2 regions of the Streptomyces sp. NPDC006798 genome follow, and region 1 is predicted to be linked to the other one. Evidence: predicted binding sites of a transcription regulator. Region 1 holds the regulator's gene; the other holds the start of a gene.
What was found. Region 1 encodes HrcA, which represses chaperone genes, less so after heat shock. Its sites were predicted from a motif close to TTNGCACTCNGNNNNNCNGAGTGCNAA; they were not measured.
Positions count from the first base shown of each region.

Region 2: the regulator HrcA is predicted to act here: its motif matches at 7,677-7,703, upstream of groES (co-chaperone GroES).

Region 1 covers NZ_JBEYIS010000004.1:75,408-90,537, forward strand. Annotated here, with positions in the region: gene ABZ714_RS03795 (PhoH family protein) at 1-310, opposite strand, end outside; gene ABZ714_RS03800 (PfkB family carbohydrate kinase) at 477-1,541, opposite strand; gene ABZ714_RS03805 (adenosine deaminase) at 1,729-2,742, opposite strand; gene ABZ714_RS03810 (ribonuclease Z) at 2,837-3,745, opposite strand; gene ABZ714_RS03815 (HIT domain-containing protein) at 3,844-4,197, opposite strand; gene ABZ714_RS03820 (hypothetical protein) at 4,337-4,963, opposite strand; gene ABZ714_RS03825 (16S rRNA (uracil(1498)-N(3))-methyltransferase) at 5,088-5,831, opposite strand; gene ABZ714_RS03830 (nitronate monooxygenase) at 5,828-6,946, opposite strand; gene dnaJ (molecular chaperone DnaJ) at 7,056-8,192, opposite strand; gene hrcA (heat-inducible transcriptional repressor HrcA) at 8,193-9,221, opposite strand; gene ABZ714_RS03845 (MBL fold metallo-hydrolase) at 9,469-10,263, shown strand; gene ABZ714_RS03850 (DUF3097 domain-containing protein) at 10,273-11,091, shown strand; gene ABZ714_RS03855 (hypothetical protein) at 11,174-11,554, opposite strand; gene hemW (radical SAM family heme chaperone HemW) at 11,771-13,003, opposite strand; gene ABZ714_RS03865 (AMP-dependent synthetase/ligase) at 13,172-15,130, opposite strand, start outside.
Region 2 covers NZ_JBEYIS010000006.1:54,857-69,986, forward strand. Annotated here, with positions in the region: gene tsaB (tRNA (adenosine(37)-N6)-threonylcarbamoyltransferase complex dimerization subunit type 1 TsaB) at 1-51, shown strand, start outside; gene rimI (ribosomal protein S18-alanine N-acetyltransferase) at 186-650, shown strand; gene tsaD (tRNA (adenosine(37)-N6)-threonylcarbamoyltransferase complex transferase subunit TsaD) at 654-1,796, shown strand; gene ABZ714_RS05705 (hypothetical protein) at 1,827-2,135, shown strand; gene ABZ714_RS05710 (YciI family protein) at 2,290-2,658, shown strand; gene ABZ714_RS05715 (sigma-70 family RNA polymerase sigma factor) at 2,756-4,042, shown strand; gene ABZ714_RS05720 (hypothetical protein) at 4,397-5,047, shown strand; gene ABZ714_RS05725 (methyltransferase domain-containing protein) at 5,106-6,395, opposite strand; gene ABZ714_RS05730 (polysaccharide deacetylase family protein) at 6,516-7,547, shown strand; gene groES (co-chaperone GroES) at 7,850-8,158, shown strand; gene groL (chaperonin GroEL) at 8,277-9,902, shown strand; gene ABZ714_RS05745 (hydroxyacid dehydrogenase) at 10,282-11,268, opposite strand; gene ABZ714_RS05750 (SDR family oxidoreductase) at 11,375-12,148, opposite strand; gene ABZ714_RS05755 (MOSC domain-containing protein) at 12,287-12,979, opposite strand; gene ABZ714_RS05760 (LysR family transcriptional regulator) at 13,059-14,015, shown strand; gene ABZ714_RS05765 (WhiB family transcriptional regulator) at 14,154-14,483, opposite strand; gene ABZ714_RS05770 (response regulator transcription factor) at 14,899-15,130, shown strand, end outside.

The DNA.
Region 1 (15,130 bases):
GCATGGCGATCGAGCGTTCCACCGCGTCCTCCGTCATCGGCTGTCCCGTGCGGAGCACGAGCATCATCTCGTCGAACAGACGCTGGATCAGGGCGACTTCCGACGCGTCCCCGACGGCGCTGATCTCATTGCCCCGGACATGGATATCGGCCGCCGGGAAGGCCGCCTCGATCACGCGCAGCAGGGAGTCACCGGAGCCGAGGACCGTCACCATGGGGTGCTTGGCGGGGACGGTGAAGAAGGCTCGGGCCTCGCCGCTCTCGGAACGCCGCGCGGACTTCGAGTTCTTTGCTGTGGGTGTCTGAGTCATGGGCCGGCTCTGGGGCCTGCGCCTACCTCCTGATGCAGGGTTCTCGCCGCTCGACAACCTCTGGAACACCAGCCTACGACGCGGCGCCGACAACGGCCGAAGGCATTTTCGGCGGGGGCAGTCCCGGGGGCCGCGGCCGGTCCGCCGCGGCCGGGGAAACCGCCGGTCAGGCCGGGCTGCGGAAGCCGATCGTGGGGACGGCCCGGCGCAGCGGCAGGGGGCGGGCCGGGGCGGGCAGCAGTTCGTCGAGGAAGGCGTACCGCCGCAGGGCCGCCGGGTCCTGGGCCGGGGCGTCCCGGACATGGCGCCACCAGGCGGCGATCTCCCACCAGCCGGGTGCGGAGAGCGAGCCGCCGAACTCCTGGACCGAGAGGGCGGCGGTGAGTCCGGCGAAGGCGAGCCGGTCGGCGAGCGGCCACTCGGCGAGGGTGCCGGTGACGAATCCGGCGACGAACACGTCGCCCGCGCCGGTCGGGTCGAGCGCCTCGACCGCGATCGCGGGAACCTCGGCGCACGCGCCGGTCGCGCCGTCGACCGCGTAGGCGCCTTCGGCACCGAGGGTGACGACCGCCGTCGGTACGTAGGCGGTGAGCGCGTGGGCGGCCCGGCGCGGGCAGTCGGTGCGGGTGTAGCGCATGGCTTCCTCGGCGTTGGGGAGGAATGCCTCGCAGTGCGCCAGGTCGGCCAGCCGGGAGGGGTCCCACCGGCCCGTCTCGTCCCAGCCGACGTCGGCGAAGATCCGGGTGCCGCTCGCGGCGGCCTCGGCGATCCAGGCGGCCGGATCGGGCTCCAGGGACGCCACGGCGGCCCGGGCGGGCGGGCAGTGGGGCGGGACGCCGGGCGGCGGGGCCTCGTGGCCGTGCGAGACCATGGTCCGTTCGCCCTCGTAGGCCATGGAGACGGTCACCGGGGAGTGCCAGCCGGGTACGGTCCGCGACCGGGAGAGGTCGATGCCCTCGCCCTGTTCCAGGGCGTCCCAGCAGTAGTCGCCGTAGTGGTCGTCGCCGAAGGCGGCGGCCAGGGACGTCCGCAGGCCGAGCCGGGCCAGGGCGGTGGCCATATTGGCCACGCCGCCGGGGCTGGAGCCCATGCCCCGGGCCCAGGACTCGGTACCGCGGACCGGGGCCGAGTCGAGCCCGGTGAGGATGATGTCGAGGAAGACGGTTCCCGTCAGATGGACGTCGCACTCCGGGTCGGCGGCGGTCCTGAGGGTGGCCAGCGGATCGAGCAGCTTCTCGTTCCGCGCGGAGGGGCCGCCTTCCCGGTGCTGCGGGGAGTGCGGGAGTTCGGGGTGCTGTGCGCCGTGTCGGATGATCACCGTGCCTGCCGCTCCTGTGCGTGGTGCAGATTCGGCCAGTCTGCCAAATCACGGCCCGGGACGTGGGGTGATCACCGGCCCGGGGCCGGGGGTCCGGCGGTCAGCCCGTCGCGGTGTCCTCGGTGGCGAAGTCGTACGCGTCCACCTCGGCGATCAGGCGGGCCCTGCGCTCCTCGTCGTCGTCGAGGAAGGCGGCCAGGAAGGAGTTCCGGGCCAGTTCGCGCAGCCGCTCGGGGCCGAGGTCCAGCGCCTCGCGCACGGCGTGGAAGGTGTCGCCGGCATAGCCGCCGAAGTAGGCGGGGTCGTCGGAGTTGACGGTGCACAGCAGTCCGGCGTCCATCATCCGGGGCAGCGGGTGGTCCGCCAGGGTGTCGACGGCCCGGAGCCGGACGTTGGAGAGGGGGCAGAGCGTCAGGGGGGTCCGGTCCCGGACCAGCCGGTCGACGAGTTCGGTGTCCTCCAGACAGCGGAGCCCGTGGTCGATCCGCTCGACGCCGAGGACGTCCAGGGCCTCGCGGATGTACGACGGCGGGCCCTCCTCGCCCGCGTGCGCGACCCGGCGGAGTCCGAGCGCCGCCGCGGCCTCGTAGACCTCCTTGAACTTGGCGGGCGGATGGCCCGCTTCCGCCGAGTCGAGGCCGACGGCGGTGATCCGGTCCAGGTGGGGGCGGGCGGCCCGGAGCGTCTCCATCGCGGACTCGGCGGAGAGGTCCCGCAGAAAGCACATGATCAGCCGGGTGGAGACGCCGTGGCGCTCGGGCGCGGCGTCCAGCGCGCGGGTCAGCCCGGCGACGACGGTGGCCAGGGGTACGCCGCGGGCGGTGTGCGCCTGGGGGTCGAAGAAGATCTCGGCGTGCCGGACGCCCTGGGCGGCGGCCCGGGCGAGGTAGGCGTCGGCGAGCTCGGCGAAGTCGTCCTCGGTACGCAGTACCGCCATCAGTCCGTAGTACAGGTCGAGGAAGGACTGGAGGTCCTGGAAGAGGTAGGCGCGGCGCAGTTCCGCGGTGTCCTCGTAGGGCAGGGTGACGCCGTTGCGGGCGGCGAGGGCGAAGGCGAGTTCGGGTTCGAGGGTGCCTTCGATGTGGAGGTGGAGTTCGGCTTTGGGGAGCGGCACGGTGAGGTCTTTCCGAGCTGGTGCGTACGGGCGGTGCGGGTCGTACAGGTGGGGCGGGTGATGCGGGCAGGGCGGGTGCTACGAGTGCCGCGGTTCAGGAGGCGCGTTTGGGTACGGGGATCCTCATGAGGTCCTTGGCGACGGTGAGTTCGCCTTCGTATCCGGCGGCCCTGGCCTGGCGTTCGAACTCGTCGGCGTCGGCGTACCGCTGGGAGAAGTGGGTGAGGACGAGATGGCGTACGCCCGCGTCCCGGGCGACCCGGGCGGCCTGTCCGGCGGTGAGATGGCCGTGGTCGACGGCGAGCCGTTCGTCCTGGTCGAGGAAGGTGGACTCGACGACGAGCAGATCGCAGCCCTCGGCGAGGGCGTGGACGCCGTCGCAGAGCCGGGTGTCCATGATGAACGCGAAGCGCTGGCCCCGGCGTTCCTCGCTGACGTCGGCGAGGGTGACGCCGCCGACGGCGCCCTCCCTCTGGAGGCGTCCGACGTCGGGTCCGGCGATGCCGTGCGCGGCGAGCCGCTCGGGCAGCATCCGGCGTCCGTCGGGTTCGGTCAGCCGGTAGCCGAAGGATTCGACCGGGTGGGAGAGCCGCCGGGCTTCGAGGGTGTACGCGGGCGTACGGGCGATGACGCCGTCGGCGGCGACGGGCCCCTCGGTGAGGGAGACGGTCTCGCGGTAGGCGGTGGCGTACCGCAGGCGTTCGAAGAAGCGCTGTCCGCTCGCCGGGTAGTGGGCGGTGATCTCGTGCGGGACCCGGTCGAGGTTGATCCGCTGGATCACCCCGGCGAGGCCGAGCGAGTGGTCGCCGTGGAAGTGGGTGACGCAGATCCGGTTGAGGTCGTGGGCGGCGACCCCGGCGCGCAGCATCTGCCGCTGGGTCCCCTCACCCGGGTCGAACAGCAGGCCTTCGGCGTCCCACCGGAGCAGATAGCCGTTGTGGTTGCGGTGCCGGGTGGGGACCTGGCTCGCCGTGCCGAGGACCACGAGTTCGCGTACGGACACGATGTCTGACCTGCCTGTCCCGTTCTGCTGCTCTGCCGCTGTTCTGCCGCTGTTCGCCGGCGTCGTCCGCCGGGGGTTGCCCGGGGGTGCCCCGGCCGCTATCCGGGGGGCCAGGCGAGGCCGCGTCCGGCGAGCAGATGGGCATGGGCGTGGAAGACGGTCTGTCCGGCGCCGGACCCGGTGTTGAAGACGATCCGGTACGCCTCGGCGCTCTCGGCGGCGGCGACCTGTCCGGCCTCGGCGAGTACCGCGGCGGCCAGTTCGGGCGCGGCGGCGGCGAGGGAGGCGGCGTCGGGGTAGTGCGCCTTGGGGATCACCAGGACATGGGTGGGCGCCTGCGGGTTGATGTCGCGGAAGGCGACGACGTGTTCGGTCTCCCGGACGACGGTCGCGGGCACCTCCCCCGCCACGATCTTGCAGAACAGGCAATCGGCCTGCGGTTCTCCCGCCATACCCGGGCTCCTTCTCCGTATCTCGACATCTCGACATCTCGGCCTACCGACCTACCGACCTACCGACGTACCGGTCGTCGGCGTCTGCATGGTATCGACCGTGATCGGGGGGCGGGGTTCCGGTGCCGGGGTGCGGGGCTCAGTCCCTGGGGACGGCGGTCCGGGTGGCCGTGACCGTGACCGTCGCCGTCACGGTCGCCGTCTTCGTCTCGGTCACGGTCCGGGTCCGGGTCCGGGTCTCGGTCCGTTCCTCCGTACGGGGCCTGGTCCGGGTGGGTGCGGGCCGGTTCCGCTGGTCGGTCTCCCGGACCGCGGGGGCCCGGGTGCGGCCCTTGTCGCACCGGCCCAGATACCGGGCCTCGAAGACCAGTTCGCCGTCGACATGGGCGTCGAGGTCGCCCCGTACGCAGAGACCGGGCGTCTCGTCCGTCACCTTCCCCTTGACGGCGATCGGGCGTTCGTCGCGGGTCCGCCCCTCGCAGGCGACCGTCGCCGTGCCGTCGCCGTCGGCCGGCTTCGCCCGGCCGCCCTCACCGGGCACGGTGGCCGTACAGCCGATACGCCGGACGTCGAAGCCGATCCGTTCCAGGGTGTTCTGGGCCGTGTGCTCGGTGGTCCTGGCCACGGAGGCGGCCGAGAGGGTCCGTTCCCCGCCGGGTTCGCAGGCCGTGGCCCCGATCACGACGACGGCCACCACCAGCCCGGCCACCGCTGTCCGCCGCCGCGCGGCCGTCCCCGTACCGCCGTCGCCCGTGCTGTCGCGCATGGACGGAAGGGTGGCACCGCCGGGGCCGCAGCAACAGTCCGCATACGGCCATACGTCACCCGTTCGGCTCAGCAAAAGGGATACCGGGGCGGCCGTCCGGTACGGCGGTCGGACAGTCCGGCGGTCAGGACCAGCGGCCCGTACGGGTCAGGAGGAGCGCGGTCGCCGCCGTGCCCGCAGTGGAGGTGCGCAGCACGGTGTTCCCCAGCCGGTACGGATGGGCTCCGGCGGCCTCGAAGGCGGCGATCTCCTCCGGGGACACCCCGCCCTCCGGGCCGACGACGACCACGACGGAGCCGTGGGCGGGGAGGGCGGCCGTGGCGAGCGGAACGGAGCCCTCCTCGTGGAGGACGGCGGCGAAGTCGGCGGCGGCCAGCAGTTCGGCGACCTGCCGGGTGGTGGCCGCCTCGGCGACCTCGGGGAAGCGCAGCCGGCGGGACTGCTTGCCCGCCTCCCGGGCCGTGGCGCGCCATTTCGCCAGGGACTTGGCGCCCCGGTCGCCGCGCCACTGGGTGACGCAGCGGGCCGCGGACCAGGGGACGATCGCGTCGACGCCGGTCTCCGTCATGGTCTCCACGGCGAGTTCGCCCCGGTCGCCCTTGGGCAGGGCCTGGACGACGGTGATCCGGGGCGAGGGCTCCGGCTCCTCGGGGCAGTCGACGGTCTCCACCACGAGCACGTCCTTGCCCTCGGTCCGCAGGACGCGGCCGGCGGCGCCCCGGCCGCGGCCGTCGGTGAGGACGACGTCCTCACCGGCGCGGAGCCGTTTGACGGAGACGGCGTGGCGGCCCTCGGGTCCGTCGAGGGTGAGGACGGAGCCGTGGGCGGTGCCGTCGAGGGTGTCGACGACGAAGACGGGCGCGGTCATCGGGTGCCCTCCTGGTCCGCTACGGCTCCGGCGGTGTCGGCACCGGCCGCGGCGGCGGCCTCCCGCCATTCGGCGACGAGGGTGGCCACCAGGTCGGCGGCGGGCAGTTCGCGGGCGAGCCGGTGGCCCTGTCCGGCCCACAGGGCCATGCCCTGGGGGTCGCCGGAGGCGGCGGCGGCCTTGCGGAGCCCGGAGGTGAGGTGGTGCACCTCGGGGTAGGCGGCGGGGGCGTACGGCCCGTGTTCGCGCAGAAAGCGGTTGGCGAGGCCGCGGGCGGGCCGGCCGGTGAAGGCGCGGGTGAGCTCCGTCCGGGTGAAGAGGGGGCTGGTCATGGCCTGCTTGTGGAGCGGGTTGGCGCCGGACTCGGGACAGACCAGGAAGGCCGTGCCGAGTTGCGCGGCGCTCGCCCCGGCCGCCAGTACCGCCGCGATCTGATCGCCCCGCATCAGTCCGCCGGTGGCGATCAGGGGCAGGTCGACGGCGGCCCGGACCAGTCCGAGCAGGGCCAGCAGTCCGATGCCGGTGCCGTCGTTGGCGGGGTCGTCGCGGTGGGTGCCCTGGTGGCCGCCGGCCTCGACGCCCTGGACGCAGAGCGCGTCGGCGCCCGCCCACCGCGCGGCCTGTGCCTCCTCGGGGGTGGTGACGGTGACGACGGTGTACGTCCCGGCCCGGGCGAAGGACTCCAGCACTTCGGGGGCGGGGCAGCCGAAGGTGAAGGAGACGACGGGGACCGGGTCGTCCCGCAGGATGGCCAGCTTGGCCTCGTAGCCGTCGTCCCGGCCGGACTCGGGATCGCCGAGCGGGGTCTCGTACCAGCCCGCCTCGCCCGCGAGTTGCTGCCGGTAGACCTCGACGGCGCTCGGGTCGGAGGTCCGGGGCTGCGGCATGAAGAGATTCACCCCGAACGGCCGCCCGGTCGCTCCCCTGATCTGCTTGATCTCCTGGTACATCCCGTCGGCCGTCTTGTATCCGGCGGCGAGGAAGCCGAGGCCGCCCGCTTCGGAGACGGCGGCGGCCAGCCGGGGGTTGGACGCCCCGCCGGCCATGGGAGCCGCCAGCACGGGGAACCGGGACAGTTCGGACAGGAAGGAGGGCGCGGGGGGCGGGGAGGACATGGAGGCATCGTGCCACCTGTGCACGTCCGTGACGAAACGGGCCCCCGGCCCTGGGGCCGGGGGCTCGCGTCCGTCAGGCGGTCCGGACGACGGTCCGGACGACGGGGCCTCAGCGGCCGTTGAAGGCGTCCTTCAGCCGGGAGAACAGGCCCTGCTGGCCGGGCTGGAACTGGCCCAGGGGCCGCTCCTCGCCGCGCAGCTTGGCCAGTTCGCGCAGCAGCCGCTCCTGCTCGGGGTCGAGCTTGGTCGGGGTGGTCACCTCGACATGGACGATCAGATCGCCCCGGCCGCCGCCGCGCAGATGGGTCACTCCGCGCCCGTGCAGCGGGATCGACTGGCCGGACTGGGTACCGGGCCGGATGTCGACCTCCTCCATGCCGTCGAGCGTCTCCAGCGGCACCTTGGTGCCCAGGGAGCCCGCGGTCATCGGGATGGTGACCGTGCAGTGCAGATCGTCGCCCCGGCGCTGGAACACCGCGTGCGGCAGCTCGTGGATCTCGACGTACAGATCCCCGGCGGGGCCGCCACCGGGGCCGACCTCGCCCTCGCCCGCGAGCTGGATCCGGGTGCCGTTGTCGACACCGGCGGGGATCTTCACCGTCAGGGTGCGCCGGGAGCGGACCCGGCCGTCGCCCGCGCACTCCGGGCAGGGCGTGGGCACGACCGTGCCGAAGCCCTGGCACTGGGGGCAGGGGCGGGAGGTCATGACCTGGCCCAGGAAGGAGCGGGTGACCTGGGAGACCTCACCGCGGCCGCGGCACATGTCGCAGGTCTGCGCCGAGGTGCCGGGCGCGGCGCCCTCACCGGAGCAGGTGGTGCAGACGACGGCGGTGTCGACCTGGATCTCCTTGGTCGTACCGAACGCCGCCTCGTTCAGATCGATCTCCAGCCGGATCATCGCGTCCTGGCCGCGCCGGGTGCGCGAACGCGGGCCGCGCTGGGACGCCGTACCGAAGAAGGCGTCCATGATGTCCGAGAAGTTGCCGAAGCCGCCCGCGCCGAAGCCACCGGCCCCGCCGCCGCCCGACTGGGACAGCGGGTCGCCGCCGAGGTCGTAGACCTGCTTCTTCTGCGGGTCCGACAACACCTCGTAGGCGGCGTTGATCTCCTTGAACCGCTCCTGCGTCTTCGGGTCCGGATTCACGTCCGGATGGAGTTCCCGGGCGAGCCTGCGGAACGCCTTCTTGATCTCGTCCTGGGACGCGTCGCGGCGTACGCCGAGTACGGCGTAGTAGTCCGTGGCCACTTACGACTCCGCCAGGATCTGTCCGACGTAACGTGCCACTGCGCGTACCGCTCCCATCGTTCCGGGGTAGTCCATGCGGGTCGGTCCGACCACGCCGAGTTTCGCAACCGCCTCGTCGCCGGAACCGTAGCCGACGGTGACGACGGACGTCGCGTTGAGTCCCTCATGGGCGTTCTCGTGACCGATTCGGACGGTCACGCCCATCCCGCCGGACTCCTTGACCTCGCCCATCAGCTTGAGGAGCACCACATGCTCCTCCAGGGCCTCCAGCACGGGCCGGATGGTCAGCGGGAAATCGTGTCCGAAGCGGGTGAGATTGGCGGTGCCGCCGATCATCAGCCGCTCCTCGGTCTCCTCGACGAGGGTTTCGAGGAGGGTGGAGAGCACGGTGGTGACCGTGCCGCGGTCCTCCGGCTCGTCGAACGAGTCCGGAAGGTCCTGGACGAGCCGGGGCACATCGGTGAACCGGCGGCCCACGACCCGGCTGTTGAGCCGGGCCCGCAGATCGGCCAGGGACGTCTCGCCGAACGGCGCCGGGCAGTCGATCATGCGCTGCTCGACCCGGCCGGTGTCGGTGATCAGTACCAGCATCAGCCGGGCCGGGGCCAGCGACAGCAGCTCGACATGGCGGACGGTGGACCGGGTCAGCGACGGGTACTGGACGATCGCGACCTGGCGGGTCAGCTGCGCCAGCAGCCGTACCGTACGGCCGACGACGTCGTCGAGGTCGACCGCGCCGTCGAGGAAGCTCTGGATGGCCCGCCGCTCGGCCGCGGAGAGCGGCTTCACCCCGGCGAGCCGGTCGACGAAGAGGCGGTACCCCTTGTCGGTGGGGATCCGGCCGGCGCTGGTGTGGGGCTGGGCGATGAAGCCCTCCTCCTCCAGCACCGCCATGTCGTTGCGGACGGTGGCCGGAGACACCCCGAGCTGATGACGCTCGGTGAGCGCCTTGGAGCCGACCGGCTCCTCGGTGCCGACATAGTCCTGGACGATGGCACGCAACACTTCCAGTCTGCGTTCGCTGAGCATCGCGCCCACCTCCAACTGCTTCGTCCGCTGCCCGGGACAGCGGCCCGGGCCGCTGTCCGTCCTGCCTGTCCGTCTTGCCTTCCGTGGAATGTTCCCCGGTGACTCGCCTGGCACTCCACGTGCCCGAGTGCCAAGTTTCCTTCGTGCCAGTGTACGGCTGCCCGGTACGGCCGGAGCAAGGTGACCGACCACGCTACCGCGTCCCCGCCGCCCGCTTCGCCCGCGATCGTGGCGATAGCGTCCCGGTATGAACTTCGGCGGCGGCACCGGCAGGAACATCGACAGCGGCTTCGGCGGGGATATCGGGCGGGACATCGACTGGGCGGAGCAGGGGTGGGAGCGGCTGGCCCACGGGGTCGGTCGGCGCAGACTGCCGGGGTGGGACGCGACCTGCGGGCTGGTCGCCGGGCGGGACGGCGCCCTGCTGTACGACACGGGGTCGACGCTGGCCGAGGGCGAGGAGGTGCGGGCGCAGGCCGAGGCGCTGCTGGGCGGGCGCCCGGTGACGCATATCGCCCTCGGCCATCCGCACTTCGACCATGTGCTGGGGACGGCGGCCTTCCCGGGGGCCGAGGTCTTCGGGGCGGCCGGGGTGGCGGCGCTGCTGAGCGGGGAGGGGCGGGAGGTGCTGCGGGCGGACGCGGTGCGGTTCGGGGTGCCCGAGGAGGAGGCCGCCCGGTCGGCGCGGGCGCTGGTGGCGCCGGGGCACGCCGTCGCGGGTGAGCTGTCGGTGGAGCTCGGCGGGCGCCGGGTGGTGCTGGTGGAACTGGGCCCGGCGCATACGGGGCACGATCTGGCGGCCCTGGTCCCGGGCGGCCCCGGCGAGCCCGCTGTGGTGTTCTGCGGGGACCTGGTGGAGGAGTCCGGCGAGCCGCAGGCGGGCCCGGACGCGGTGGGGGCCCGCTGGCCCGCCGCGCTGGACCGGCTGCTGGCTCTGGGCGGGGCGGACGCGGTCTACGTACCGGGGCACGGGGCCGTGGTGGACGCCGGGTTCGTCCGGGCCCAGCGCGCTGTGCTGGCGGACCGGTTCGGGGTGTCGTAGCGTCGGCGAATGCGCAGCTACAGCCCTGATCTGACCCCGCCGTGGAAGAAGCAGGCCCCGGTTCCCGAGGTGCCCGCCGACCCCTCGGACCCCGATCTGGTGGTGGAGGAGGTCGCCACGGGTTTCTGCGGGGCGGTGGTGGCGTGCGAGGCGGGGACGGTGACGCTGGAGGACCGGTTCGGCAAGCACCGGGTGTTCCCGCTGGCGCCCCGGGGGTTTCTGCTGGACGGGCGGGTGGTGACGCTGGTGCGCCCGGCGGCGGGGGGCGCGGCGCGCCCGGCGCGTACGGCGTCGGGTTCGGTGGCCGTGCCCGGGGCGCGGGCCCGGGTGGCGCGGGCGGGCCGGATCTATGTGGAGGGCCGGCACGACGCCGAGCTGGTGGAGCGGGTGTGGGGGGACGATCTGCGGATCGAGGGGGTGGTAGTGGAGTATCTGGCGGGTATCGACGATCTGCCCGCGATCGTCGCGGAGTTCGCCCCCGGGCCGGACGCCCGGCTGGGGGTGTTGGTCGACCATCTGGTGCCGGGTTCGAAGGAATCCCGGATCGCGGCGTCCGTGACGGATCCGCATGTGCTGGTGGCGGGGCATCCGTATATCGACGTCTGGGGCGCGGTGAAGCCGTCGTCGGTGGGGATCCGGGCCTGGCCCGAGGTCCCGCGCGGCCAGGACTGGAAGACGGGTGTGTGCCGGGCCCTCGGCTGGCCGCCGGACACGGGCGCGGCCTGGCGCCGCATCCTCTCCCGGGTCCGCTCCTACAAGGATCTGGAGCCGGAGCTGCTGGGCCGGGTCGAGGAACTGATCGACTTCGTCACGGCACCCCCGGAGTGACGTACGGGCCCGGGCCCGGCAGGGCCGGCTCCGGGCACCTGTGCGCGTGCTCCGGGCCGGGCACCCGGGGTGTTGTGCCGGACTACGTCAGGACGAGAGGCACGGTGATGGTGAGGTGCTCGTCGGTGGTCGGCAGGGCGGCGGCGAGAGCGTTCATCCGAGCCGCGAGGTGGCCGATCACCCGGCTGGTCAGTTCCTCGTCCCACACCGCTGTGCCTTCCGGCGGCAGGCGCATCTCCTCCCCGGCGGGCGGGTTGCCACCGATATAGCGCGCGGCGTCCATGTTGACGACCCAACAGGCCAGTGCGATCTTCACCTGCCCGGGCGCCGCCCGCTGCGCCCGGATATGGGCGCACATGCTGAAGTCGTCCCCGCCGAAGGTGACCGTGGTGGAGAACGGCGCGCCACGGGGGTACCGCCGTATCAGCTCCAGTACCGCCGGTTCCACCACGGCTCGCGCCATAGGTTCAGTAAGCACTGTCCGCCCCCTGTCGAGCCCGGCCCTCAGCATCCCAGACGGGCCCCCCGGCGAACAGATCGGCTGCCGTGCCGACCGTTTCCGCTCCAGGGGAACGCGCCCCGCGTCGCGGGCGCGAACGCACTCGGCGGCCCGGCCGGAACGGCCCGGTCCGGGACGAGTTCCCAGAGGCCCGGTCCGGGCGGGGCACGGTCCCCGGGATCAGTCGACCAGGTCGCGGACCACCCCGTCCGCCAGCAGTCGGCCCCGCAGGGTCAGCGCCGCCCGGCCCTCCTCGTACGGCGCGGGCTCCAGCAGGCCGTCCGTCAGAGCCTGTCCGGCGGCGCGCAGGCCCGCCGGGCGCAGCAGGTCGAGCGGGACGCCGTCGCGGAGCCGGAGTTCGAGCAGGATCCGCTCGACCCGGCGGTCCTCCGGGGTGAGCAGTTCCCGGCCCGCGCCCGGTGAGCGGCCCTCGGCGAGCGCCGCCGCGTACGCCCCCGGATGCTTCACGTTCCACCAGCGGACCCCGCCGACGTGGCTGTGCGCCCCGGGGCCCGCGCCCCACCAGTCGGCGCCCCGCCAGTACAGCTCGTTGTGGAGGCAGCGGGCCGCGTCGGAGGTGGCCCAGTTCGACACCTCGTACCAGTCGAAGCCCGCGGAGGCGAACATCTCGTCGGCGATCAGATAGCGGTCGGCGTGGACGTCGTCGTCCGTCATCGGCACCTCGCCGCGCCGGATCCGGCTCGCCAGCCGGGTCCCCTCCTCCACGATCAGGGCATACGCCGACACATGGTCGGGTCCGGCGCCGAGGGCCGCCTCCAGGGACGCCCGCCAGTCGTCGTCGGACTCGCCGGGGGTGCCGTAGATCAGGTCGAGGTTCACATGGTCGAATCCGGCGGCGCGGGCCTCGGCCACGCATGCCTCGGGGCGGCCGGGGGTGTGGCTGCGGTCCAGGACCCGAAGGACGTGCTGCCGGGCGCTCTGCATGCCGAAGGAGATCCGGTTGAAGCCGCCGGCCCGCAGCTCGGCCAGGTAGGCAGGGTCGACGGAGTCCGGGTTGGCCTCCGTGGTGATCTCGGCGCCGTCCGCGAAGCCGAACTCGCTCCGCACCGTGTCGAGCATCGCGACCAGATCGGCGGCGGCGAGCAGGGTGGGCGTACCGCCGCCGACGAACACGGTCCGCACCGGGCGCGGGTCGTCGCCGAGGACCTTGCGGGCCAGCCGTATCTCCTCGGCCACCATCGCCGCGTAGTTGTCCCGGGACGCCAGCACCCCGCCCGAGCCGCGCAGCTCGGTCGCCGTGTAGGTGTTGAAGTCGCAGTAGCCGCAGCGGGTCGCGCAGTACGGCACGTGCAGATAGAAGGCGAGGGGCCGCTCGGCGGCCCCGTCGAGCGCGGAGGCGGGCAGCGACCCGTCGTCGGGCACGGGCACGCCGTCGGGCAGTACGGAAGGCATACGTTTATTGTCCGGTACTTCCGCGGTGGCCGTCGCACCCTGTGGACAACCTCCCGGCGCCCGGGCCCCGGGCCCGGCCGGACCGGCTTTGACCTGCGGCGAAGGACCCTACGGACGAGATGACGAAATACGGCCCGGGGCCCCGGGGAAGCCCCGGGCCCGGTGTCGTCACGCCTCGCGCTGGCCCGTGTACATCTCCTCGACCAAGTGCTGGAACTCCCGCTCGACGGCGGGGCGCTTCAGCTTCATGCTCGGGGTCAGATCGCCGTGCTCGACATCGAGGTCGCGGGGCAGCAGCCGGAACTTCTTCACGGTCTGCCAGCGCTGGAGGCCCTCGTTGAGCCGCTCCACGTATCCGGCGATCAGCTCCCGGGTCTCGGCGGCGCCGATCAGCTGCTGGTAGCTCCGGCCCGCGAGCCCGTTCTCCCCGGCCCAGCCGAGGATCGCGGGCTCGTCGAGGGCGATCAGGGCCGTGCAGTAGTTGCGGTCGGCGCCGATCACCACGATGTTCGAGACGTACGGGCAGATCGCCTTGAACTGGATCTCCACCTCGGTCGGCGCGATGTACTTGCCGCCGGAGGTCTTGATCAGGTCCTTCTTGCGGTCGGTGATGGTGAGATAGCCGTCGGCGGAGAGTTCGCCCAGGTCACCGGTGCGAAGCCAGCCGTCCTCCTCCAGCACCTCGGCGGTCTGCTCGGGCTGACCGTGGTAGCCCTCCATGACGGCGGGGCCGCGCAGCAGGATCTCGCCGTCGTCGGCGATCCGTACCTCCAGGCCGGGCAGCGGCTTGCCGACGGTACCGGTGCGGTAGGAGCCGTACCGGTTGACGAAGTTGACGGCGCTGGACTCGGTGAGGCCGTACCCCTCCAGGATGTGGATGCCCGCGCCCGCGAAGAAGTAGCCGATCTCCGGGGAGAGCGCGGCCGAGCCGGAGACGGCGACCCTCAGCCGTCCGCCGAACGCCTCCCGCAGCTTGGCGTAGACCAGCTTGTCGGCCAGCCGGTGCTGGGAGCGGAGCCCGAAGGGCGCGGTGGCCGAACCGGTGCGGCGGAAGTTGTCCTGGGTGATCCGGGCGTGGTCGCGGGCGACCTCGGCGGCCCAGCGGAAGACCTTGTACTTGGCGGCGCCGCCCGCGCGGGCCTTGGCGGCCACCCCGTTGTAGACCTTCTCGAAGATCCGGGGCACGGCCGCCATATAGGTCGGCCGGATGATCGGGAGATTCTCCACGATCTTGTCGTGGCGGCCGTCGACGGCGGTGACATGGCCGACCTCGATCTGCCCGGAGATCAGCGCCTTGCCGAAGACATGGGCCAGCGGCAGCCACAGGTACTGGATGTCGTCCTTGTTGATCTGGCCGGTCCCGGCGATCGCCTTCGCCATGTACGACCAGTTGTCGTGCGGCAGCCGGACGCCCTTGGGGCGGCCGGTGGTCCCGGAGGTGTAGATCAGGGTCGCCAGCTGACCGGCGGTGATCGCGGCGATCCGCTCCTCGACGGCCGTGGGACGCTCGGCCAGCAGGGCCCGGCCCCGGGTCTCCAGCTCGGCCAGGGTGACGACGAATCCGTCGGTCCCGGTCTCGGCACCGGCGGGGTCGATCACCACGACATGGCGCAGCTCGGGCAGCTCGGCCCGGCGCTCCACGGCCTTGGCGAGCTGTTCGGCGTCCTCGGCTATCAGGATCCGGCTGCCGGAGTCGGTGAGGATGAACGCCGACTCCTCGGCATTGGTCGTGGGGTAGATCGTGGTCGTGGCGCCGCCCGCGCACATCACGCCCAGATCGGCCAGGATCCACTCGATCCGGGTCGTGGCCATCAGGGCGACCCGGTCCTCGGGGTCGATTCCGAGGTCGATCAGTCCGGCGGCGACGGCGTAGACCCGCTCGGCGGTCTCGGCCCAGGTGAGCGAATTCCAGCCGGGCGCGAGGTCGTCGGGCAGACCGTTCGACGGGCCTTCCGGCGACCCCGGCGATCCTTCCGGCAGACCATCCGCCGACCCGTCCGCCGAGCCCTCCGCTTCCGCGCCCTCACCCGCGTCCGCTGCGGGGCCCGGTGTGCCGGGGGCGGTCCGCGACGGCACGTCGTCCGCCCCGGCCGGGGTGAGCACCGGATAGCGGAACGCCTCGCCGTC
Region 2 (15,130 bases), on a different contig from region 1:
CGGCCGGACGCGCAGGTGCCGAAGAACTACAAGGTGGTCACCCCGCAGTGACCGTCCCGCGCGATCCGGCCGGGGACGGCCGGGCTTCTGCCTCCACCACCGAGCCCGAATCCGAGCCCGAATCCGGGTCCGGGTCCGGGTCCGGGTCCGGTGCCGGTTCCGGCGGCGCTCCCGTCCTGCGCGGGATGCGCTGGTGGGATCTCGGACAAGTACTTGTCCTGGAAAACGACCTCTTCCCCGAGGACGCCTGGTCACCGGGGATGTTCTGGGGCGATCTCGCCCATGCCCGGGGGCCCCGCGCCAACCGCCACTACGTGGTCGCCGAGGAGCCCGGGACCGGCCGGATCACCGGCTACGCCGGGCTCGGCGCGGCGGGCGGCCTCGCCGACGTCCTCACCATCGCCGTGGCCCGCGACCGCTGGGGCACCGGCCTCGGCGCCCGGCTGCTGACCGATCTCGTCCGGCACGCCACCGCCTTCGAGTGCGAGGAGATCCTGCTCGAAGTGCGGGTGGACAACACCAGGGCCCAGAAGCTCTACGAGCGCTTCGGCTTCGAGCCCATCGGAATCCGCCCCGGCTACTACCAGCCGGGCAATGTCGACGCGCTCGTCATGCGCCACCAGGTGCGCGGCACCGCGAAGGAATGTTGAGTGATGGCTGACGAACCGCTGGTCCTCGGTATCGAGACCTCCTGCGACGAGACCGGCGTCGGGATCGTCCGGGGGACGACCCTGCTCGCCGACGCCGTGGCGTCCAGCGTCGACGATCACGCCCGTTTCGGCGGCGTCGTCCCCGAGATCGCCTCCCGCGCCCATCTGGAGGCCATGGTCCCCACCATCGAGCGCGCCCTGAAGGACGCGGGCGTCTCGGCCCGCGACCTCGACGGGATCGCGGTCACCGCCGGGCCAGGTCTGGCGGGCGCGCTGCTGGTGGGCGTGGCGGCGGCGAAGGCGTACGCCTATGCCCTCGGCAAGCCGCTGTACGGGGTCAACCACCTCGCCTCCCATATCTGCGTCGACCAGCTGGAGCACGGCAAACTGCCCGAGCCGACGATGGCCCTGCTGGTCTCCGGCGGCCACTCGTCGCTGCTGCTCGCGCCGGACATCACCAGCGACGTCCGGCCCCTGGGCTCGACCATCGACGACGCGGCGGGCGAGGCGTTCGACAAGATCGCCCGGGTGCTGGACCTCGGATTCCCCGGCGGCCCGGTGATCGACCGGCTGGCGAAGGAGGGCGACCCGGCCGCGATCGCGTTCCCGCGCGGACTGACCGGCTCCCGCGACCCGGCGTACGACTTCTCCTTCTCCGGGCTGAAGACGGCCGTGGCCCGCTGGATCGAGGCGAAGCGGGCGGCGGGCGAGGAGGTGCCGGTACGCGATGTGGCGGCGTCCTTCCAGGAGGCGGTCGTCGACGTCCTGACCCGTAAGGCGGTCCGCGCCTGCCGGGACGAGGGCGTCGACCATCTGATGATCGGCGGCGGCGTGGCGGCCAACTCGCGGCTGCGGGCGCTGGCCCAGGAGCGGTGCGAGCGGGCGGGCATCCGGCTGCGGGTGCCCCGGCCCAAGCTCTGTACGGACAACGGGGCGATGGTGGCGGCGCTGGGCGCTGAGATGGTGGCGCGCAACCGGCCCGCGTCGGATCTGGAGCTGTCGGCGGACTCGTCGCTGCCGGTGACGGATCCGCATGTACCGGGCGCCGGGACGGGAGACCACGGCCACGGTGATGGCCACGGGCACGAGCATTCCCATGACCACGACCATGTGCACGAGATCAGCAAGAAGAACCTGTACTCGTGACGGCCCGGAGACGGGCCGAGGGGAGGCGTCATGACGGCGAACGCGGACGCGAACGGGGACGGCGGGCCGGCTGATTCGGCGCTGGTCGCCCTGATGTGGGAGGCCAAGGCGGCCCCGGGCCGGGGCGCCGAACTGCTGGCCTGGGCCCGTAGCCGACCGCTGCCCGGCCCGCACCGGCGGGAGACCTTCGGTGCCGGGGCCGACCGGGTCCTGGTGATCACCTGGTGGCGGACGGCCGACGGGCTCGGGGCCGGCCTGCCCGAGCTGCCCGACCCCCCGGCGGAGCTGGTCTCCCGGCCCGTACACCGCTGGCGGTTCGAGTCGCTCGGCGTCGGCTGACTCCGGCAGGTACCGGGGCTGAACTGGGCTTTTCGGGTGCTGAAAAGTTTTTTCGCGGGTCGTGTCGAAAACGTCGTCGCGCGATCGACGGAAGGGTGAGAGGCGGGAAGAAGACCCCGCGCGAACTCTCATCCGAACCAACGAGGAGCTTGTCATGCCCCGCTTTCTGACCCTGGTCCGAGTCGACGAGAACAACGTGCCCGAGGAGGGCTTCTCCCCCGAGATGGGCGAGCGGATGGGTGCCCTCCTGAAGGAGATCACCGAGGCCGGGGTGATGCTGGAGACCGCCGGTCTCGCCCCCACCTCGGAGGGGCGCCGGGTCACCTGGTCCGGCGGGAAGCTCTCGTACACGGACGGCCCCTTCACCGAGGCCACCGAGGTCGTCGGGGGCTACTCGATCATCCAGGCCAAGGACATGGCCGAGGCCGTGGAGTGGGCGAACCGCTTCCTCAAGGTCCACGACGACGCCTGGACGGTGACCTGTGAGGTCCGGCAGATCACCGAGATGACCGACGAGGGCTGACCCCCGCACCGGGTCCCGCACCGGGTCCCGCACCGGATCCCGGGGCGTACCCGGCCCGGCTTGCCGTCGCCGTCCACGGCTGCTCTGATGGGTGGCCGTGACGGCGGCGAGTGCGGTGGAAACGGTGTTCCGGATCGAGCAGCCGCGGGTGATCGCCGCGGCGGCACGGATCGTCCGGGACGTCGGAACGGCGGAGGAGATCGCGCAGGACGCCCTGGTCAGCGCGCTCGAACAGTGGCCCGCCGAAGGGGTCCCGGCGAAACCCGGGGCATGGCTCGTCGCGGTCGCCAAGCGCCGGGCGATCGATCTCGTCCGCCGCCGGGAGAACTACGCGCGGAAGCTGGCCGAGGCCGGCCGGGCGCAGGAGACCGCGGCGCCGCCGCCGCCGGAGCCGTCGGACGACACCGGTACCGAGGCCGATATCGACGACGATCTGCTCCGGCTGATCTTCACGGCCTGCCATCCCGTGCTGTCGACCCAGGCGCGGATCGCCCTGACGCTACGGCTCCTCGGCGGACTGACCACCGACGAGATCGCCCGCGCGTTCCTGGCCGCCGAACCCGCGGTGGCCCAGCGGATCGTCCGCGCCAAACGCACCCTCGCCGGGGCCGACGTGCCGTTCGAGGTGCCGTACGGGCCCGACCGCGCGGCCCGGATCGGCTCCGTACTGGAGGTCGTCTATCTCGTCTTCAACGAGGGCTACTCGGCCACCAAGGGCGACGACTGGGTACGACCGGCGCTCTGCGAGGAGGCACTGCGGCTGGCCCGGGTCCTCGCGGGGCTGCTGCCGGACGAGGCCGAGGTGCACGGGCTCGTCGCCCTGCTGGAGATCCAGGCGTCGCGGATCCCGGCCAGGATGGGGTCCGGCGGCGAGCCCGTCCTGATCGCCGACCAGAACCGGGCCCGCTGGGACGGGCTGCTGATCCGGCGCGGCTTCGCGGCACTCGACCGGGCGGGCGCGGCCGGAACGGCGGCCGGGGCCGCGCCGGGTCCCTATACGCTCCAGGCCGCGATCGCCGCCTGCCACGCCCGCGCGGTCCGGTACGAGGACACCGACTGGGCCATGATCGCCACGCTGTACGGGCGGCTCGCCGTCGTCGCGCCCTCCCCGGTCGTGGAGGTCAACCGGGCGGTGGCCGTCGGAATGGCCCTCGGCCCCGAGGCCGGGCTCGCTGTGGTGGACGCGGTCGCCGACGACCCGGGGCTGCGCGAGTACCACCCGCTGCCGGGCGTACGGGGCGATCTGCTGGCCCGGCTCGGCCGCACGGCGGAGGCGGCGGAGGAATTCCGCCGGGCGGCGGCGCTGGCCCGCAACGCCCGCGAACGCGCCCTGCTCCTCACCCGCGCGAACACCCCTCCCCCGGAGCCCCCGAACACGCCGTAGCCCGCCGGGCGGGACCTCGCGCCGAATGCCCCGCCGTGCGGGCGCCGCCGGACGCCCGCGCGCAGTTCCCCGCGCCCCTGGTTGCCCTCCTCAACGCCCTCGCAGAGAGGCGGGCCTCCTTTCAGGGTCGGAGCGGGGAGGGCATTCAGGGGCGCGGGGAACTGCGCGAACGGCCACGGGCGGTCCGCGGACCGCCGACAACACCAGGCCGCCGGACGCGTCCCGGCACTTCGAGACCTGGACCCCGCAGGAGGCGGGTTCGCGCGTCCCGGCACTTCGAGACCTGGGACCCCGCGGGAGGCGGGGACTCCGGGCCCGGGGGCTCGCCGCAGGCGGGTCCGCTAGTCTCCGCGCATGTCTGAGCTGCCCTCACCACCACCGGACCCGGACGACATATCCCCCTGGCCGGACCGGGTCGCCCTGCTCGACGAGCGGCGGCGGGTGCTCGAACGGCTGGTCGGCAAGTCGGTGGGACCGGCCCGGCTGCTCGGTCTGCTGCTGGTGGTGGCGGCGTTCGAGGCGGGCTGGGCCCTCGTGGGCGTCGGGCTCCGCGCCGTCGACGACACCCTGGACGGCTTCAATCTGGTTTTCGCCGCGTTCGTCGGCCTGGTCGGGGTGGCGATCCTGGTGCCGACGCTGGCCGTGGTGGCGGCGGAGGCCCGCGAGGACCGGGCCGTACGGGGGCTGCTGCGGTCGTGGACTGCGCTCGACCGGGATCCGCGCGGTGACGCCCGGTTCGGCCGGGGCTGGCTCAACGCGGGCTGGCTGCTGGTGTCCCTGGGCTGTGTGGCGGCCGGGCTCCTGGTCTGCGGCACGCTCTCCGGCGCCGTGGAGGAGGGGCATCGCACCCCGTACTCGACCCTGGTCTACGTCCTGGGCGCGGGGATCGTCCCGATCATCGCCGGGCTCGCGGGCCTGGTGAACACGGTGGCGCATCTGCGCTGGCTGGCCCGGACTCTCGATCCGGTCCCCGCCGCGCGCCGCCCCGGGGGCGCGCACCGCTGACCCGGGCGCCCCGCCGGGCCGGGCGCCTCCACCACCAAAGCCCCACCAAAGCCCCGCGTCACCCCGGGCCCGCCGTCACCGGGTGACCGATCAGCATCGAGGGCGCCCCGCTCACCCGGGTCAGGATGACCGTCGCCGCGTTCGGCCCGCTCGGTTTCACCTTCCGCCGTACCTCCTCGGGTTCGACCGCCGATCCCCGCTTCTTCACGGTCAGCGTGCCGACCGCCCGTTCCCGCAGCAGCGCCTTCAGCCGCTTGAGGTTGAACGGCAGTACGTCCGTGAGCTCGTACGCGGCGGCGGACGGCAGCGGGCGCAGCTCGTCCGATGTGATGAACGCGATCGTCTCGTCGATCAGGCCGCCGTCGGGGAGTCCGGCCGCCGCCTCGGCCACCAGATGGGCCCGGATGACCGCGCCGTCCGGCTCGTACAGATAGCGCCCGACGGGCCGTACCGGCGGGTTCGGCAGCCCCAGCCCGGTGAGGGCGTACGGCTCGGAGCCGTCGCCGGAGAGCAGGGTCGCGGTGACACCGCCCGGCGCCGGGTCGGTCGTACCGCGCCAGAGCACGGCCTCCTTCACCTCGCCCTCGTACGAGATCCACTCGGCCGAGAAGTCGGGCGGGATCAGTTCGTGCGGCACGCCGGGGGCGATCTTGAGGGCGGCGACCGGGCGGCGGCGGGCCGCGTCGAGCGCCCAGGACAGCGGGGGCGAGTACGCCTCCGGGTCGAAGACCCGGCCCCGGCCGCCCCGCCGGGCGGGGTCGCAGAAGACCGCGTCGTACGGCTCGGTGTCGATCTCCGTGACGTCGGCGCACCGCACCTCGATCAGCCCGGTCAGGCCCAGGGCCTCGGCGTTGGCCCGGACCACGGCGGCGGTCAGCGGATCGCGGTCCACGGCCAGGACCCGGATCCCGGCCCTGGCCAGGGCGATGGCGTCGCCGCCGATACCGCTGCACAGATCGGCGACGGACCGGACCCCGCACTCCGCGAGCCGGGCGGCCCGGTGGGCGGCGACCGGGGCGCGGGTGGCCTGCTCGACCCCGTTCGGTGTGAAGAACATCCGCTCCGCGTCCGCCGCGCCGAACTTGGGCACGGCGCGCCGCCGCAGCGCCGCCTGGGCCAGCGCCGCCGAGACCAGTTCGGCCGGGTGGTCGCGGCGCAGCCGGGTCGCCAGCGCCAGTTCACCGGCCGGGTCGTACTCCCGTACGGAGTCGAGCACGGCACGGCCCTCGGGGGAGAGCAGGACCGCGAGGGGCGCGGGGACTCCGGCGGGGACTCCGGCCGGGGCGTCGGCGGAGGACCCGGGCGAGACGGGGGAGGCGGGGGCGGGCACGTCGTTCACCCGGCCCATTGTGAGCCAGGTGTGGGCCAGGCGGGTCACTGTCCACAGGCCATGGCGGTGTCGTACGGATCCGGCCCGGACGGGCTGCCAGGATGCAGCGCCATGCGACTAGTACGACAAAACGGAAAGATGGTTGAAACGGTAGATATCGCGAGCCGGTCCGGGCCGGGGGCCGTGACCGGGCGCGGGGCGGGGCCCGGCGCCCTGAGCGCCTTCGCGGGGGCGCGCGGCCGGCGGCTCCGCCGGAGCGCGATCGCCCTCGTCCTGCTCGCCGGAGCCCTCGGTACGGGCTGTACCGTCCCCGGCCCGGAGGGCCATGGCGCCCCGGCCCCCCATTCCGGGGCCCAGGCGGAGAAGTCCCAGCTGGAACGGGCCGAGCAGGACGCCCACCGGGCGGGCCCCGCCGGATCGCGGGCCGACTACGTCGAACAGGTGGCCAAGGACCAGAAGGCCCGGGTGGCCGCGGCCCGCACCTGGGGTCTGGAGAAGACCCCGCTGCCGGCGCCCCGGCCCCCGGCGACCAAGCCCTTCCTCAACACCCGCCAGGGGTTCGAGGTCGAGGGCGGCGCGGCCCTCCCGCCGGTCTTCACCACCGTCCCGGTGAAGGAGAAGATCGTCTTCCTGACGGTCGACGACGGCGCCGAGAAGGACCCCGACTTCATCCGGATGATGAGCGAGCTGAAGATCCCGTACAGCGCCTTCCTCAGCGACTACGTGATCAACGACGACTACGGCTACTTCCGGCGGATGCAGGACGCGGGGGTCGCCCTGCACAACCACACCCTCAACCACCGCTATATGCCCGGCCTCTCCTACGAGGAGCAGCGCCGGGAGATCTGCGGCCAGCAGGACAGCCTCCAGCGGCTCTACGGCAAGCGTCCGCCGCTCTTCCGGCCGCCGTACGGCAACTACAACCGGGACACCCTGAAGGCCGCGCAGACCTGCGGGGTCAAGGCGGTGCCGCTGTGGGCGGCGGAGGCTTTCCCGGACCATATGGAGTGGCGCGAGTGGGATCGCGACCTGCACCCCGGCGACATCATCCTGACCCACTTCCGGGGTACCGGTGACTGGAAGGGCAGCATGCCGGACATGGTGCGCCAGGTGATGAAGACGGTCACGGACAAGGGATACGCCGTGGCCCGGCTGGAGGACTACGTCTGAGCCCGGGGCGCCGCCCGGCTCCGCCGGGCGGCGCCTTTCGCGGGGGCGGGGCGTGCTGGAATCCGCCGCGGACGGCCGGTTCGCGGAGGCGCGCGCCCGGCGCGCCGGGTTCCGCCACGGGCGGACGGATTGGCACTCCGCTTGACCGAGTGCTAATCGCGGTCATAGTCTCGGTTCTGGCACTCCCCCAGGGAGAGTGCCAAAACAGCGACGGGCAGGTCCGGCACCCGCGACGACGGATCGACCTGGTCGCCACCTCAGACAGTTAACCCCGTGAGATCTCCGAAGGGGGAGGTCGGATCGTGACGACCGCCAGCTCCAAGGTTGCCATCAAGCCGCTTGAGGACCGCATCGTGGTCCAGCCGCTCGACGCCGAGCAGACCACGGCCTCCGGCCTGGTCATTCCGGACACCGCGAAGGAGAAGCCCCAGGAGGGCGCTGTCCTCGCCGTCGGTCCGGGCCGCTTCGAGAACGGCGAGCGCCTGCCGCTCGACGTCAAGGTCGGTGACGTCGTGCTGTACAGCAAGTACGGCGGCACCGAGGTGAAGTACAACGGTGACGAGTACCTCGTGCTCTCGGCTCGCGACGTGCTCGCGATCATCGAGAAGTAAGCCGAGCCGTCTCCGCTTGTTCTTGATCCGCGCCCCTGGCTCCCGCTGACGTACTGAACCGGGCGCCGGGGGCGCGGTTTTTTCGCAGACCTTTTCAGAAGAGGACAGAAACGCTCCCATGGCGAAGATCCTGAAGTTCGACGAGGACGCCCGTCGCGCCCTTGAGCGCGGCGTCAACAAGCTGGCCGACACCGTGAAGGTGACGATCGGCCCCCGTGGCCGCAATGTCGTCATCGACAAGAAGTTCGGCGCTCCCACGATCACCAACGACGGTGTCACGATCGCCCGCGAGGTCGAGATCGAGGACCCGTACGAGAACCTGGGCGCCCAGCTCCTCAAGGAGGTGGCGACCAAGACCAACGACATCGCGGGTGACGGCACCACCACCGCCACCGTGCTGGCGCAGGCGCTGGTCCGCGAGGGTCTGCGCAACGTCGCCGCCGGTGCCTCCCCGGCCGCCCTGAAGAAGGGCATCGACGCCGCGGTCAAGGCCGTCTCCGACGAACTGCTCGCCACCGCCCGTCCGATCGAGGACAAGTCCGACATCGCCGCCGTGGCCGGGCTCTCCGCCCAGGACCCGCAGGTCGGCGAGCTCATCGGCGAGGCGATGGACAAGGTCGGCAAGGACGGCGTCATCACCGTCGAGGAGTCCAACACCTTCGGTCTGGAGCTGGACTTCACCGAGGGCATGGCCTTCGACAAGGGCTACCTCTCGCCGTACATGGTCACCGACCAGGAGCGGATGGAGGCCGTCCTGGAGGACCCGTACATCCTGATCAACCAGGGCAAGATCTCCTCCATCCAGGATCTGCTGCCGCTGCTGGAGAAGGTCATCCAGGCCGGTGGCTCCAAGCCGCTGCTGATCATCGCCGAGGACGTCGAGGGCGAGGCGCTCTCCACCCTCGTCGTCAACAAGATCCGCGGCACGTTCAACGCCGTCGCGGTCAAGGCCCCCGGCTTCGGTGACCGCCGCAAGGCGATGCTCCAGGACATGGCCACCCTCACCGGTGCCACCGTCGTCGCCGAAGAGGTCGGCCTCAAGCTCGACCAGGCCGGTCTGGACGTGCTGGGCTCCGCCCGCCGCGTGACCATCACCAAGGACGACACCACCATCGTCGACGGCGGCGGCGACTCCGCCGACGTCGCGGGCCGCGTCGCCCAGATCAAGGCCGAGATCGAGGGCACGGACTCCGACTGGGACCGCGAGAAGCTCCAGGAGCGCCTCGCCAAGCTGGCCGGCGGCGTCTGCGTGATCCGGGTCGGCGCCGCCACCGAGGTGGAGCTGAAGGAGAAGAAGCACCGTCTGGAGGACGCCATCTCCGCGACCCGCGCCGCGGTCGAGGAGGGCATCGTCTCCGGTGGTGGCTCCGCTCTCGTCCATGCCGCCAAGGTGCTCGACGGCGACCTCGGCAAGAAGGGCGACGAGGCCACCGGTGTCGGCGTCGTCCGCCGCGCCGCGGTCGAGCCGCTGCGCTGGATCGCCGAGAACGCCGGCCTCGAGGGCTACGTCATCGTCTCCAAGGTCCGCGAGCTGGAGACCGGCCACGGCTACAACGCCGCCACCGGCGAGTACCTGGACATGGTGAAGGCCGGCATCAACGACCCGGTCAAGGTCACCCGCTCCGCGCTGGAGAACGCCGCGTCGATCGCCTCCCTGCTGCTCACGACCGAGACCCTGGTCGTCGAGAAGAAGGAAGAGGAGCCGGCGGACGCGGGCCACGGCGGCCACGGCCACTCGCACTGACGCCTCCCGCCACCAAGGCCCGGCGCCCCCACGGGGCCCGGGCCTTGTGCGTTTCCGCCTCTCGCGGAGGGGGCCTCAGCCTTCCGGGGCACCGCCCCGAACTACCCGGGTCCCGCCCGGCGGCCTGATGCTGTCGGCGGTCTGCGGACCGGCCGTGGCTGGTCGCGCGGTTCCCCGCGCCCCTGAACACCTCCACCTGCTCCTGCTTCCGAAGGAGCCCGGCTCCGGGCCCGGGCTCCTCCTCAGCGGTGGTGCTGGGGAGAGCATTTAGGGGCGCGGGGAACCGCGCGAACGGCCACAGACGGGCCGCGGGCGCTCCGAAAGCGGTACTTCTGCGGCGCTGCCCCCGGCACGAGAACAAGGCGGCGCCCCGGGGGGCCTACGCCGAGTGGTGGAGCGACTCCCGGGTGACCGGTGTCGCGAACGGCGCGCCCCGGGCGAACCGTTCCAACTCCGAGAGCGCCGCGTCCGCCAGCCGGTGCAGCTCGTTCCCGAGCGACCCCGCCAGGTGCGGGGTCAGCAGCACGTTCGGCAGGGAGTACAGCGGTGAGCCGGCCGCCGGGACCTCCGGCTCCGTGACGTCCAGGACCGCGAAGAGCCGCCCGGACTCCAGCTCCCGTACCAGCGCCTCCTCCGCCACGAGCGACCCCCGGGACGTGTTGATCAGGGTCGCGCCGTCCGGCATCAGCGCCAGCCGCCGCGCGTCGATCAGCGACCTGGTCTCCGGCAGTTCCGGCGCGTGCACCGTGACGATGTCGCCGCGTGCGCAGAGCTCGTCGAGACCCACCGCCTCCGCGCCGAGCGCCGCCGCTTCCGCGCCGCCCAGGTACGGGTCGTACACCAGGACGTCCAGGTCGAACGGGCGCAGCAGTCCGATCACCAGACGGCCGATCCGGGACGCCCCGACGACTCCGACCGTACGGCGGTGGTTGCCCGCCCCGGCCAGTTCGGCGCCCCAGTCGTGGGCCGTACGCAGCTCCGCGTACCGCCGGGCCGACGGCAGGACCCGTTTGCCCGCGAAGAGGATCGCGGCCAGCGTGTACTCGGCGACCGGGACCGCGTTGGCCGCCGCCGCCGAGGAGACGGCGATGCCCCGCGCCCAGCAGGCGGCCGTGATGTGGCCCCGGACGGAGCCCGCCGCGTGCACCACGGCCGTGAGCCGGGGGGCCGCCGCGAGTGCCTCGGCGTCGAGGACCGGCGCTCCCCAGCAGGTCAGCAGGGCGTCGGCGGTCGCCAGGGCGTCGCGGACGGCGGGGGAGGGGTGCCGTAGATCATGGGCGACGAGCGCCGGATCGGTCCGGGCGATCGAGGTCAGCCGGTCCAGTCGGCGGCCGGTGAAGAGGCGTTCCGCGAGGCCGGGTTCCATGGCCAGCAGCACCCTGGGCCGGGTGTCCCCGCTGCCCCGGTCGCCGTCGGCGGCGTCCCCGCCGTCCGGGGCAGCGGCGGTGTCCGTGGTCCGCACGGGCGCGCCCTTACCGGGGGCCGTACTTGCGGCCGGTCCTGGAGGTGAGTCCCCCCAGCAGTCCGCGCGGGGCCAGTTTCACCACCCCCATCAGCGCCTTGTACCGAGGGTCCGGGATCGAGACCGACTTGCCGCGCGCCAGGTCCGCCAGCGCCGCGTCCACCAGCTTGTCGGCGTCCAGCCACATCCAGCCGGGGATGTTCTCCGTGCCCATTCCGGCCCGCTGATGGAACTCGGTCCGTACGAAACCGGGGCAGAGCGCCATCAGACGTACGCCCGAACCCGCCAGGTCCCGGGCCGCGCCCTGGGTGAACTGGACGACCCACGCCTTGGACGCGCCGTAGGTGCCGCGCGGGACGAAGGCCGCCACCGACGCCACATTGACCACACCGCCCCGGCCCCGGTCCCGCATCGGCCCGGCCGCCGCCGCGGTCAGCCGCAGCACCGCCTCGCAGTGGACCTTGAGCATGGTCAGCTCGTCGGCCATGGAGACTTCGAGGAAGCGGCCCTTGTTGCCGAAGCCCGCGTTGTTGACCAGCAGGTCCACCGGGTTTCTGCGGTCGTCGAGCCGCCGTTCCACGGCCGCGATGCCGTCCTCCGCCGACAGATCGGCGGTCAGCACCTCCGCCTCGATGCCGTGCCGGTCGTGCAGTTCGGTGGCCTGCTCCCGGAGCCTCTCGGTGTCCCGGGCCACCAGGACCAGATCGCGGCCGTCGGCGGCGAGTCGGCGGGCGAACGCGGCGCCGATCCCCGCGGTCGCTCCCGTAATCAGTGCGGTCGTCATAGGCGGCACGTTAGTGCCCCGGCCAGGGCCCGGACGTCGGCGCCCGCCCCGGCCGGAACCGGGACGGGCGCCGAAGACGGCCCCGGGCGGCGGTCCCGGACGCTCCCGTACGGCCGGGGGCGGCCCCGGCCCGTGCCGTCAGGCGGACCGCGGCCGTCCGGCCTGCCTGGCCAGATACTTGTCCATCTTCTCGATCACCGACGGATTGAGGACGTCCCGGACGACCCGCAACGACGGCAGCAGGTGCCGCTCCGTGGTGGCGGCCCGGAAGCAGAGGTTGACCGTGATCCCGTGGTCCGGGCGGTACGCGATCTCCACCGGGTCGCCCGCGCGGACCTCGCCGGGCTCGACGACCCGCAGATACGCCCCCGAGTCGGCCTGCTGGGTGAACCGCTTCAGCCAGCCCTTCTCGGGCAGTCCCAGTTCGCCGAGCCGGCCCGCGAACGTCCGGCACGGCACCCGGCCGCTGGTGACCTCCAGCAGGGCGCCGCCGATCCGCCAGCGCTCACCGATCAGGGCGCCGCTGACGTCGACACCGAGCGTCGTGAGGTTCTCGCCGAAGGAGCCGTTGGCGATCGGCTGCCCCAGCTCGCGCTCCCAGCGGTCCAGGTCCTCCCGGGCGAAGGCGTACACCGCCTGGTGGGGGCCGCCGTGGTTCTCCGCGTCGCAGACCGTGTCCCCGGCCACCCCGCTGCCCACGTTCCCCGCGCCCGGGTCCGCGAGCCCGACCGGCCCGTCGGCGGGCCGCTTGTCGATACCGGTGACCCCGCCGGGCGTACTCGTGTAGTCGACTATCCGGGGGCGGGCGACATTCACCGTCAGTAGCTTCATGTCCCTACGCTAAACCCCCGTGCTCAAAGCATCCACGGAGTAAGTCGCGCGATACCCAAGAATCTCTTATATTCGAAGGATGATCGAGGCGCGTCATCTCCGAGTCCTGCGCGCGGTGGCCGCCACCGGCTCCTTCTCCGCCGCCGCCCGCACCCTGGGCTGCACCCAGCCCGCGGTCAGCCAGCAGATGAAGGCCCTGGAGGGCTCGGCGGGCACCCCGCTGCTGATCCGTACCGGCCGTGAGATGCGACTCACCCAGGCCGGGGAGGCGCTGGTACGCCATGCCTCGGGCATCCTCGCCGGGCTCACCGCCGCCGAGGAGGAGGTCGCGGCGATCGCCGGGCTGCGGGCCGGCCGGGTCAGGCTGGTCTCCTTCCCCAGCGGCAGCTCCACCCTGGTCCCGACCGCCCTGGCCGCGCTCCGCGCCGCCCATCCCGGCACCCGGGTCTCCCTGGTCGACGCCGAGCCTCCGCGCTCGGTGGAGATGCTCCGCGACGGCGACTGCGATGTGGCGCTGGCCTTCCGCTACGCGGACCCGGGCGGGGACGCCGCGCCCGGAGCCGGAGCCGGAGCGGAAGGCCGGGCGGCCGACCGTGCCGACCAGGCCGACCAGTGGGACGACCTGGTGGTCCGGCCGCTGCTCGCCGACCGGCTCGTAGGGCTGGTCCCCGAGGGCCACCGGCTCGCCGGCGCCGGGACCGTCGCCATCGGGGACCTCGCCGACGATCCGTGGATCGCGGGCTGCCCCCGCTGCCGCCGTCAGCTGGTCGATGTCTGCGAGTCCGCCGGGTTCACCCCCAGGATCGACTTCGCCACCGACGACTACCCGGCCGTCGCGGGGCTCGTCGGCGCCGGGCTCGGCGTCGCCGTCCTGCCCGAGCTGGCGCTGGAGTCGGTCCGGGCCAAGGGCGCGGTCACGGTCACGCTCGCCCCCCGGGTCGAACGGGAGATCGTCGCCCTCACCCTGCCCGACCTGGCCCAGGTGCCCGCCGTCGCGGCCACCCTCGACCAGCTGACCCGGGCCGCCGCGCGCTGAGCCGCCGTACGCCCGACCGCCCGGACGGCCGCCGTGCCGTACGGGCCGCGCCGGTACGGGCGCCCGCGCCGGGGCGGCCGGCCCCTGCGGCGGGCCGGCTGTAAAGAAACGTTTCTGCGCTGTTCGGGGCCGGTTCGGTCAATGCCGGCGGTTGGTCTCCCCGGCGCCGCTCCCGGCGGGCACCAGCCGGTGCCGCGCCCGCCCCATCAGCTCCTCGCGCTCGTCCTCGGTCAGCCCGCCCCAGACGCCGTAGGGCTCCCGCACCGCGAGGGCGTGGGCCGCGCACTCCGCCCGTACCGGGCACCGCATGCACACCTCTTTCGCCGAATTCTCCCGGGCGCTGCGGGCGGCGCCCCGCTCGCCCTCGGGGTGGAAGAAGAGAGAGCTGTCCACCCCGCGGCAGGCGGCGAGCAGCTGCCAGTCCCACAAGTCGGCGTTGGGTCCCGGAAGGCGGGAGAAATCTGCCATGGCTTGCCCCTTGAATCCGTGCTCAGTGGGTCCGGTCGGGTCGTACGGGCGTGTGGCCGCCGCGCCGCGCCGATGTCCGCACCATGTCTCACGACCGTACATCTACTATCTAAGTAGATGTAAATATGATTCATTGCGAATCTAGCCATAGACACTGACGAAAGTGAAGAAAAAGCATCTAAATGGGGCATAGCTTTCAGGTAAACCCCGCCACCCGCGCGGTCCCGCCCGGATGCCGAAGAGGCCCCGGGAACCCGTAACTCTTTCGAGTGACCGTCGTTTGTAGGTCGAGGCGGTTGAAGGAACGAGCGCTCGGGCACATGTCCGAGAGCGTTCAACCGCACAGGTGACGATACGTACCAGCCTGGAGGCTCAAGGTGACGCGCATCAGCTGCGAGCGCCGCGGAGGTCAGCCATGACGTCCGTCCTCGTCTGCGACGACTCCCCGCTCGCCCGAGAGGCGCTCCGCCGCGCGGTGGCAACCGTGCCCGGCGTGGAGCGCGTGACGACCGCGGCCAACGGCGAGGAGGTCCTCCGCCGCTGGGGTGCCGACCGCTCGGACCTCATCCTGATGGATGTCCGCATGCCCGGCCTGGGCGGGGTCGAAACCGTCCGGCGGCTGCTCTCGGCCGATCCGGGCGCCCGGA